Regions from separate parts of the Streptomyces sp. NPDC041940 genome, predicted to be linked through region 3. Evidence: riboswitches for the same ligand, from Rfam matches in the RefSeq annotation. Region 3 holds a riboswitch; each other region holds the start of a gene.
The links. Region 3 has a riboswitch for cyclic di-AMP ahead of ACZ6I3_RS33975 (M23 family metallopeptidase). Riboswitches for the same ligand answer to the same signal wherever they lie in the genome.

Region 1 (3,267 bases), on a different contig from region 3:
CGGGCGTGGCGGTGTACTCGAGGACGTACGGTCCTTCGAGGCGCCGCCGGAACCAGACGGTCGCTCCGCTCGGCACGTCGATGTCCAGGACGCCGCGTGAGGCCGTGACGGTGCCGCCGTTCTGGAGCTCGGTCGCCCACTGGGCGAGGCCGTGGCAGAAGTCGTCGTGGGCGATGAGGCGACGGTGGCGGGGTGCGGCGTTCGCGGTCGCCGTCGGGGCGAGGGCGGCCAGGGCGGCTCCGGCGGCCAGGGCTCCGAACGTTCTCCGGGTGGTCGGCACGGGACACAGCTCCTTCGGAAAGCGCTTGCGCTAACGACGGGATCACTGTGTCCCAACTGCCGCATCCTGTCGATCCCTTGAGGCGAAGGGCGTTCGACGCCCGCACACACCGAAGGCCGGACCCGGGGATCGGGGTCCGGCCTTCGGCCGCGTGTCAGGCAGGTGGTCGTGCGATCGGTCAGCCCACGGAGACGCCGTGCGAGCGCAGGTAGGCGACCGGGTCCACGTCCGAGCCGTAGTCCGGCGTGGTGCGGATCTCGAAGTGCAGGTGCGGTCCGGTCACGTTGCCGGTCGCACCGGACAGGCCGACCTGCTGCCCGGCCGTCACGGTCTGGCCGGCCGAGACGGAGAGCTGGGACAGGTGGGCGTACTGCGCGTACTTGCCGTCCTCGAGCTGGATGACGACCTGGTTGCCGTACGCGCCGCCCCAGCCGGCGGAGACGACCGTGCCCGCGCCGACGGCCTTGAGGGAGGTGCCGGTCGGGACGACGAAGTCGACACCGGTGTGGTAGCCGCTGGACCACATACTGCCGGACATGTGGTACGGGGTGCCGACGCCGGCTCCGTCCACCGGGAGGCTGAAGCCGGTGGCCTCGGCGGCCGGCTTGGCGGCGGCGGGCTTCGCGGCGGTGTCGGCCTTCGCGGACGACTCGGTGGCGGCCGACTTCTCAGCCGACGCCTTCGGCTTCTCGGCCGCCTTGGGCGCGGACGACTGCGTCTTGGGCGCGCTCGCCGCCTTCTCGCCGACCGAGAGCTTCAGACCCGGGTGGATCATCGACGGGTCGGAGCCGACGGCGTCACGGTTGTCGCTGTAGAGCTTCTTCCAGCCGCCGCTGACGTGCTGGTCGTCGGCGATCTTCGCGAGATAGTCGCCGGCCTTCACTGTGTACGTGTGGGCGCCCGTGGCCTTTTCGGCTGCCTTCTTCTCGGGTGCCGGAGCGGACTGCACGGCCTTTTCCGGAGCCGACTGCGGGGTGGCGGCGTGGGCGCCGGCGGCACCCATGAGCGGAAGGGCGAGGGCGGCCCCGCCGGTTCCGGCGACGGCGATGGAGCGGGTGAAACGCTGGGACTTCGGGCGGCGGTGCTTACCCTTCGCGGGCATGGCGAATTCCTCTCCGGCGCCTGCGAGGTGAGCTGTCGGGTGCGGGCTGGAGATGCCCGGCCGCGCCGAAGTGCGGCTGAACCCCAAGCCGTTCCGGGAACCGGAACAGGCGTCGTACCTGTGGGTCCCCCGCTCCTGCCATACACGGGTGAGTGTGTGGGGCTCCGGGCGGCGGCAGGATTAGGCGTCCGTCCGGATTGGTGTGGAACGTAAGCGACCGAGACGCAATGGGACAAGCTTGCGGTTCCCTGTGAGGGCGGTTCTCTTGACGCGTCGGCACATTTCCCGTCACCGAGCGTGGATTTCCGATCTCTGTTTTTCCGCAATGCCCCTGAATAGCGCAAGAATTACGTGAACATGACGACAACGCATCGTCACGAATATGACGATGGTCACGCACCCCGACCTCATCTCCTTTACGATCGGGGCACGTTATGCCGAAACACCTTAAGTTCCTTATTCGGACAGAAGGGCTACTTGCGCTTAAGGCGGACGACCGCGGCATCCAGGTCCCCGCGCAGGCCGACCCGCAGCCCGTGATGCGCCAGTACGGCCCCTCGGTGAACTTCGCCCGTTTCGAGGCATTCGTACGTCGCTGCCGGGTCGAGGCCCCGCAGCCGGAGCGCCGGAACGGGCTCGCCGTAGCGCTGCGCCTGGAGCCAGGCCAGGACGACGGCCTCGTCGCCGAGGACGTACTGCACCGCGCTCAGGCCGCCCTCCGGGGGCCGCAGCCGGTACAGGTCGCCGCGCTGCACCACGGGCCGGATCTCCTTGTAGAGCCCCACCCACTCGCGCGCCTCGGCGAGCTCCTCCGCCGTCCACCGCGTGAGGTCGCCGCCCACCCCGAGCACCCCGGCCATGGCGCTGACGAACCGGAACCGCAGGGAGCTGGCCCGCTGGTTGAGCATGGCGTTCGGGCTGTCGGTGACCCACGCGGCCATGACCCGGGCCGGATGGATCTGACTGAAGCCGTGCTGGATGGCGAGCCGGTCGAGCGGGTCGGTGTTGTCGGAGGTCCACACCTGGTCCGTGCGGCCCAGCACCCCGAGGTCGATCCGGCCGCCGCCGCCCGAGCAGGACTCGAAGGCCACCCCGGGGTGGGCCGCCCGCAGCCGGTCCAGCAGGGCGTACAGGGCGCGCACGTGGTCGACCCAGAGCCGCTGCGGGTAGGGGTCGTCCGGCCAGCCGGCGTCACTGAAGCAGCGGTTGAAGTCCCACTTGACGTAGTCGATCGGCGCGCTGGAGAGCAGCCCGTCGAGCTGCTCCCACAGATACTCCTGGACGTCCTCGCGGGCGAGGTTCAGCACGAGCTGATTGCGGAATTCCGTCCGCTTTCGTCCGGGTTGGTACTGCACCCAGTCGGGGTGTGCGCGGTACAGGTCGCTGTCCGCGTTGACCATCTCCGGCTCGACCCAGATCCCGAACCGCATGCCGAGGCCGTGCACATGGTCGGCGAGCGGCTTCAGGCCGCCGGGGAAGCGGTCGGGGTTGGGCGTCCAGTCACCGAGTCCGGCGCGGTCGCTGGTCCGGGCCCCGAACCAGCCGTCGTCGACCACGAACAGCTCCACGCCCATGCCGGCGGCCCGCTCGGCGAGCGCCCGCTGCTGCTCCTCGGAGATGTCGAACTCGGTGGCCTCCCAGGAGTTGAACAGCACCGGGCGGTCCCGGTCCGCGTCCGGGACGACGTGGGTCCGCTGGTAGGCGTGCCAGGCGCGGCTCGCCCCGCCGAAGCCGCCGTCGCTCCAGAGCCCGGCGAAGACGGGGGTCGTGTACGACTCGCCCGTGTCCAGCGTCAGCAGGCCCGAGTCGTCGTACCCGGCCCCGCCGGTGATCTGCACGCGCGCGTCCGGGAGTTGGGCCACCGACATCCGCCAGGACCCGGACC
Region 2 (3,267 bases), on a different contig from region 3:
GAGCGCGCGGCCATGCCGTACGCCTCGTCGACGCGCTTCAGTGCCTGCGGGAAGCTGATCTTCTCCCGCTGGGAGAGGGCGTCGATCATCGCCTCGGCGCGGTCGCCGATGCCCCGCTTGGGCACGTTGAGGATCCGGCGCAGCGGCACCGAGTCCTCCGGGTTGGCCAGCACGCGCAGGTAGGCCAGGACGTCCCGGACCTCCTTGCGCTCGTAGAAGCGGACGCCGCCGACGACCTTGTAGGGCAGGCCGACGCGGATGAAGATCTCTTCGAAGACACGGGACTGGGCGTTGGTGCGGTAGAAGACGGCGACGTCGCCCGCCTTCGCCTCGCCCGCGTCGGTGAGACGGTCTATCTCGTCGGCGACGAACTGCGCCTCGTCGTGCTCGGTGTCGGCGACGTAGCCGGTGATCTGCGCGCCCGTGCCCGCGTTGGTCCACAGGTTCTTGGGGCGGCGGGACTCGTTGCGCTCGATGACCGCGTTGGCCGCGCTCAGGATCGTCTGCGTGGAGCGGTAGTTCTGCTCCAGCAGGATCGTCGTCGCGTCCGGGTAGTCCTCCTCGAACTGGAGGATGTTGCGGATCGTCGCGCCGCGGAAGGCGTAGATCGACTGGTCGGCGTCACCCACCACGCACAGCTCGGCGGGCGGCAGGTCGTCCGCGCTGGGCGGTACGTCGACGGGGTGCTCGGAGGTGCCCACGAGCTCCCGGACGAGGGCGTACTGGGCGTGGTTGGTGTCCTGGTACTCGTCCACGAGGACGTGGCGGAAGCGGCGGTGGTAGTGCTCGGCGACGTCCGGGAAGGCGCGCAGCAGATTGACCGTCGTCATGATCAGGTCGTCGAAGTCGAGGGCGTTCGCCTCGCGCAGCCGCGACTGGTACATCGCGTAGGCCTGGGCGAGGGTCTTCTCGAAGCCGTCGGCGGCCTGGGCGGCGAAGTCCTCCTCGTCGATCAGCTCGTTCTTCAGGTTGCTGATCTTGGCGCTGAAGGACTTCGGCGGGAAGCGCTTGGGGTCGAGGTCCAGGTCGCGGCAGACCAGGGCCATCAAGCGCTTGGAGTCGGCGGCGTCGTAGATCGAGAAGCTCGACGTGAAGCCGAGCCGCTTGCTCTCCCGGCGCAGGATGCGCACGCAGGCGCTGTGGAACGTCATCACCCACATGGCGTTCGCGCGCGGGCCGACGAGCTGCTCCACGCGCTCCTTCATCTCGCCTGCGGCCTTGTTGGTGAAGGTGATGGCGAGGATCTGGCCCGGGTGGACGTGCCGCTCGGCGAGCAGGTGGGCGATGCGGTGCGTGAGCACGCGGGTCTTGCCGGAGCCGGCGCCGGCCACGATGAGCAGCGGGGAGCCGGAGTGCGTCACGGCGGCGCGCTGGTTGTCGTTCAGCCCCTCCAGGAGCGCGGCGGCGTCCACCGGCGGGCGGGCGGCGCCGTCCCGGTAGTAGGCGTCGCGGTCCGGCGGCACGTCGAACTTCCCGCCGAACAGATCGTCCGGAACGTGCTCCGGTCCGTGATCGTCCTCGGGCGGCGGCGGGGGCTCGTCCGCGGGGCCCCGCTGGGCCTGGAGGTCCGCCAGGAAGCTGTCGTCAAAGAGGCTGCTCATCGCTCTCCGAGTCTAGGGCGCCGCACTGACAGCCCGCCGCCGCCCTGAGAACATCGCCGAAACGACCCCCCTGTCACCCTCCAGGAGCGCTCGAACACAGGCCGCTACAGCCTTCACAATTACTCCCGAACGGTGACCAATCCCCCTCGATTGATCACTCTCGGCGATGTTCATGAGCAAGGTCACGGAAATGTATCGGGCATATCACCCATCAACCTTCACAAGGGCCACACGAGTTGGCTACCGTGCGAGGAGGTCACACGACCCCCACCGGCGAACGTCGCCGGGCCGCGTGGCCTCCGCCGAGTCCGGCGTGCCGCAGCGGCAGCCAGAGCCGGGGACCCACCGAGACCCCCGGGGTGAATCGGCCCGACTCCCTTTCCGGAGCAGGCCGTAGGGCAACCCTTCCGAAGCACCCGCCCGAACCCGACAGCTAACCCGGTAGGCGGAGCATGGAAGGAGTCGCCTCCCTTGGCGTCGCACCGCAAGTCGCGTCCTACGGGTTCGCGCGTGGCAGGAATACGGACCCCCGCCCTCGCAACGGCGGCCCTCACCTCCGTGGCCCTGCTGTCCCAGTCGGCCAACGCCGCCCCCGAGGCCGACGACAAGCCCAGCCTGGAGGAAGTCGAGAAGAAGGTAGACGACCTCTACCGCCAGGCGGGGTCCGCGACCGAGAAGTACAACGGGGCCAAGGAGAAGACCGCCAAGCAGCGCAAGCGCGTAGACACCCTCCTCGACGACGTCGCCCAGCGCACCGAGAAGCTCAACGAGGCACGGGAGGAGCTGGGCACCTTCGCCGCCGCCCAGTACCGCACCGGCGCCTCCGCCCCGGACACCGCCACGTTCCTGCTCGCGGACACCCCGCAGGACTACTTCGACCAGACCCAGCTGATGGACCGGATGACCGGCCGTCAGAAGGTGGCGGTCGACGACTACGTCACCCAGCAGTCAGAGACGATGGAGAAGCGTCAGGAGGCCACCGAGAGCCTCGAGACGCTCACCGAGTCACAGGGCGACCTGAAGACGGCCAAGGCGACCGTACAGAGGAAGCTAGCCGACGCGCGCGAGCTGCTGTCGAAGCTGACCGCCGAGGAGAAGGCGCGGCTCGCGGCGATCGAGAAGGAGAAGCAGCAGGAGGCCGCCCGCAAGGCCGCCGAGCTGGCCCGGCAGCAGGCCGAGCAGCAGAAGGAGCGGGAACAGGAGCGGGAAGCCGCCCAGCAGCAGGGCAGCGGCTCGTCCTCGGCCGGTTCGTCCTCGTCGTCCACCGCGCCCGACTCCTCGTACGCCACCAAGGCCGACAAGGCGCTCGCCTTCGCCCGCGCCCAGATCGGCAAGCCGTACGTCTGGGGCGCCACGGGCCCCGGCTCCTACGACTGCTCCGGCATCACCCAGGCCGCCTGGAAGGCCGCCGGGGTGACCCTGCCGCGCACGACGTACGACCAGGTCAACGCCGGCACCACGGTCCCCCTGGCCGACGCCCGGCCCGGTGACCTGGTCTTCTTCTACGACGATGTCACCCACGTCGGTATCTACATCGGCAACGGCATGATGATCCACGCTCCGAAGCCCGGCACGTACGTGCGCGAGGAGTCGATCTACTACGACGGCGAGTCGTCGATCCACAGCGTGGTGCGGCCGGCCTGACGGGTCTCGCAGGTTTTTGGGA
Region 3 (3,267 bases):
TCAACGTCGGCTGGGCCGAGGGCCTCCACGCCCGCCCCGCTTCCATCTTCGTCCGAGCCGCCACGGCCGCAGGCGTCCCGGTGACGATCGCCAAGGCAGACGGCAACCCCGTCAACGCGGCCTCCATGCTGGCCGTCCTCGGCCTGGGCGCCCAGGGCGGCGAGGAGATCGTCCTCGCCTCCGACGCCGAGGGCGCGGACGCCGCTCTGGACCGGCTGGCCAAGCTGGTCTCCGAGGGGCTCGAGGAGCTTCCCGAGACCGTCTGAGTATTTCCCCGCGCCTGACCCGGCGCACCCTGAAGAGCTCGTCCGAATTCATCGGGCGAGCTCTTCGCCTTTCCCGTGCATTTCCTGTCGGCGGGCAGCAGAAATAATCCCCCGCGAATTACCCACCCTTTGTATACGGCTCCCGTGTTAATGCCGCAGGCTTGCCGTGTTTACGGCATGTTGCGAGTTCCTCACACGCTCGGCGCGCTCCCCGGCGGAGCCGAAACGCAGCCGGTGCGCGGCCGTCGCGCGCTCGGTGTGCAGCGCCGTGACCGCCCGCGCGCGCTCGCTGTCGCCGCGCGCCACCGCGTCCACGATCGCGCCGTGCTCGGCCCAGGACTCCACGGGTCCGGCCGGTGCCTCCACGGCGTACATCCAGGCGATCTTGTGCCGGAGCTGGGTGAGCATCGAGGTCAGCGCGGGGCTGCCGGAGGCCTGGGCGAGCGTCTCGTGGAACCAGCCGCCCAGCGAGCGCAGGTCGTCGCTGTTGCCCCGGCGGGCGCGCTCCTGGCCGAGCCGGACCAGGCCGCGCAGGACCTTCAGATGGGCTTCGGTGCGGCGCTGGGCGGCCCGGGCGGCGCCCAGCGGCTCCAGCAGCATGCGCATCTCCAGCAGGTCGGCGGCCTCCTGCTCGGTGGGTTCGGCGACGCACGCGCCCGCGTGCCGCCGGGTGACCACGAAGCCCTCGGCCTCCAGGGTGCGCAGGGCCTCCCGGACGGGGACGCGCGAGACGCCGTAGCGGCGCGCGAGGAGTTCCTCGGTGAGCCGGCCGCCGCGCTCGTAGACTCCCGCGACGATGTCGTCCCGGATGGCCGTGCACACCGAGTGCGCGGGAATACGCATGACCGACCTCCCCTTAATCCCCGTGAAACGTCGACTGGTGACGTGTGTTCCGTGACTCTATTGCAATGAGCCGGAATTTCCGACGGCAGGCAGGAAATCAGGGATATTTTTTGGACAGTCGGCCGTCGCGAACGCCGAAAGCCCCGGCTCGGGGAGCCGGGGCTTTCGGGAAGGACAGTCGCCGTTCGGTGTTTCAGACGTTCACGCCGTGCGAGCGGAGGTAGGCGACGGGGTCGATGTCGGAGCCGTAGTCGGGGCCGGTGCGGGCCTCGAAGTGCAGGTGCGGGCCGGTGACGTTGCCGGTCGCGCCGGAGAGGCCGATCTGCTGGCCGGGGGTGACCTTCTGGCCCACCGAGACGCTGCTGGACGACAGGTGGCCGTACTGGGTGTACGTCCCGTCGTTCATCTTGATCACGACCTGGTTGCCGTACGAACCGCCCCAGCCGGCCTCGACGACCTCACCCATGCCGACCGAGTGGACGGCCGTGCCGCTGGAGGCGTGGAAGTCGACCCCGGTGTGGCTGCCGGAGGACCAGACGGCGCCGCCGCTCTTGTAGCCGGTGGAGACGTACGAGCCGGAGATCGGGGACACGAAGGTGTTGAGGCGCTTGCGCTCGGCCTCGCGGGCGGCACGCTCCTTGGCCTCGCGGGCCTTCTCGGCGCGCTCCTTGGCCTCCTTGGCCGCCTCGGCGGCGCGCTCGCGGGCGGCCTCCTCGGCCTTCTTCTTGGCGACGGCCTCTTCGGCCGCCTGCTTCTGGGCGACGGCCTGGGCGTCGATCTTCTGGGCCACGGTGTCGCCCATGGTGACGACCGGGGTGAGGCCCGTCTGCTCGGCAGCGGGCTCCGCGGCGAAGGCCGGGGCGGCCACCGTGCCGACGACGCCGGTGGTGGCGAGGGCCGCGACACCCGCGACGTGGGCCGTGCGGCGCTGGATCCTGCTGGGACGACGGTGCTTCCCGGTGGCGCGCGTGAACGCCATGTGGTGGCTGTTCCTTTCCTTCCCTCTCGCCTACCGGGTTAGCTGACGGGTTCGGAGCAGGAAGGTCTCCTACGGACCCCCTCGCGACTCGCGCGGGCGTCCGATTCACCCCAGGGACTACGGTGGGTCCCCGGCTCCCCTGGCTCGCGCCGTACGGGGACTCGGCGATGACTGTCCGGTGCCGCGGGTGCGGCGCACTGCCTGACGAACAGCCCGGACGACGCTAAGCGGCGCCACTTTCAATTCCCAAACGGATCCCGGTTTTTGTAGCGCATCCCACAGGGCAGACGGGAAACTCCCGCCCCAATTCGGGCATAAAGGAGCCCTGGTGCCTTAGAAGACAACCAGGGCCCCTCCGCGCGCGTGGCGCTCGCCTCCCGCTACTCGGCGGCGACCACGACGACTTCGCCGATGCCGAGGGCCTCCACGGGGCCCTTGATCTGCGCCGCGTCGCCGACGAGGACGGTCACCAGACGGTCCACCGGGAAGGCGCTGACGGCCGCCGCGGTGGCCTCCACGGTGCCGGTCGCGGCGAGCTGCCGGTACAGCGCGGCCTGGTAGTCGTCGGGCAGGTGCTGCTCGACCTGGTCCGCCAGCGTGCTCGCGACGGCCGCCGCCGTCTCGTACTTGAGCGGCGCCACGCCGACCAGGTTCTGCACGGCGACGTCCCGCTCGGCGTCGGTCAGCCCCTCGGCGGCGAGGGTGCGCAGCACCGTCCAGAGGTCCTCGAGGGCAGGGCCCGTGTTGGGGGTGTCCACGGAGCCGCTGATGGCGAGCATCGCGGCACCGGTCCCGTCCGGGGCGGACCTGAGGACCTGGGCGAACGCCCGCACGCCGTAGGTGTAGCCCTTCTCCTCCCGCAGGACGCGGTCCAGGCGGGAGGTGAGGGTGCCGCCGAGGCAGTACGTGCCGAGCACCTGGGCGGGCCAGACGCGGTCGTGCCGGTCCGAGCCGATCCGGCCGATCAGCAGCTGCGTCTGGACGGCGCCCGGGCGGTCCACGATGACGACCCGGCCCGAGTCGTCGGCGGTCACCGGCGGCACCGGCCGCGGCTCGGCCGAGGAGCCGGTCCAGGCGCCCAGCGTGTCGCCGAGCAGCGCGTCGAGGTCGATGCCGGTGAGGTCGCCGACGACCACGGCGGTGGCGGTCGCCGGGCGGACGTGCTTCTCGTAGTAGCCG

Region 1: it holds a riboswitch for cyclic di-AMP, as region 3 does, so the genes downstream of both, ACZ6I3_RS05925 (M23 family metallopeptidase) here and ACZ6I3_RS33975 (M23 family metallopeptidase) in region 3, are expected to answer to the same signal.
Region 2: it holds a riboswitch for cyclic di-AMP, as region 3 does, so the genes downstream of both, ACZ6I3_RS23710 (C40 family peptidase) here and ACZ6I3_RS33975 (M23 family metallopeptidase) in region 3, are expected to answer to the same signal.

What each region holds. Positions count from the first base shown of each region.
Region 1 covers NZ_JBVJBP010000002.1:281,486-284,752, reverse strand. The annotation lists gene ACZ6I3_RS05930 (DUF6250 domain-containing protein) at 1-280, opposite strand, end outside; gene ACZ6I3_RS05925 (M23 family metallopeptidase) at 459-1,382, opposite strand; cyclic di-AMP (ydaO/yuaA leader) riboswitch at 1,387-1,543, opposite strand; gene ACZ6I3_RS05920 (alpha-galactosidase) at 1,856-3,267, opposite strand, start outside.
Region 2 covers NZ_JBVJBP010000014.1:91,852-95,118, reverse strand. The annotation lists gene pcrA (DNA helicase PcrA) at 1-1,601, opposite strand, end outside; cyclic di-AMP (ydaO/yuaA leader) riboswitch at 1,906-2,064, shown strand; gene ACZ6I3_RS23710 (C40 family peptidase) at 2,073-3,245, shown strand.
Region 3 covers NZ_JBVJBP010000027.1:13,922-17,188, forward strand. The annotation lists gene ACZ6I3_RS33965 (HPr family phosphocarrier protein) at 1-266, shown strand, start outside; gene ACZ6I3_RS33970 (GntR family transcriptional regulator) at 414-1,109, opposite strand; gene ACZ6I3_RS33975 (M23 family metallopeptidase) at 1,303-2,088, opposite strand; cyclic di-AMP (ydaO/yuaA leader) riboswitch at 2,101-2,265, opposite strand; gene ACZ6I3_RS33980 (M16 family metallopeptidase) at 2,469-3,267, opposite strand, start outside.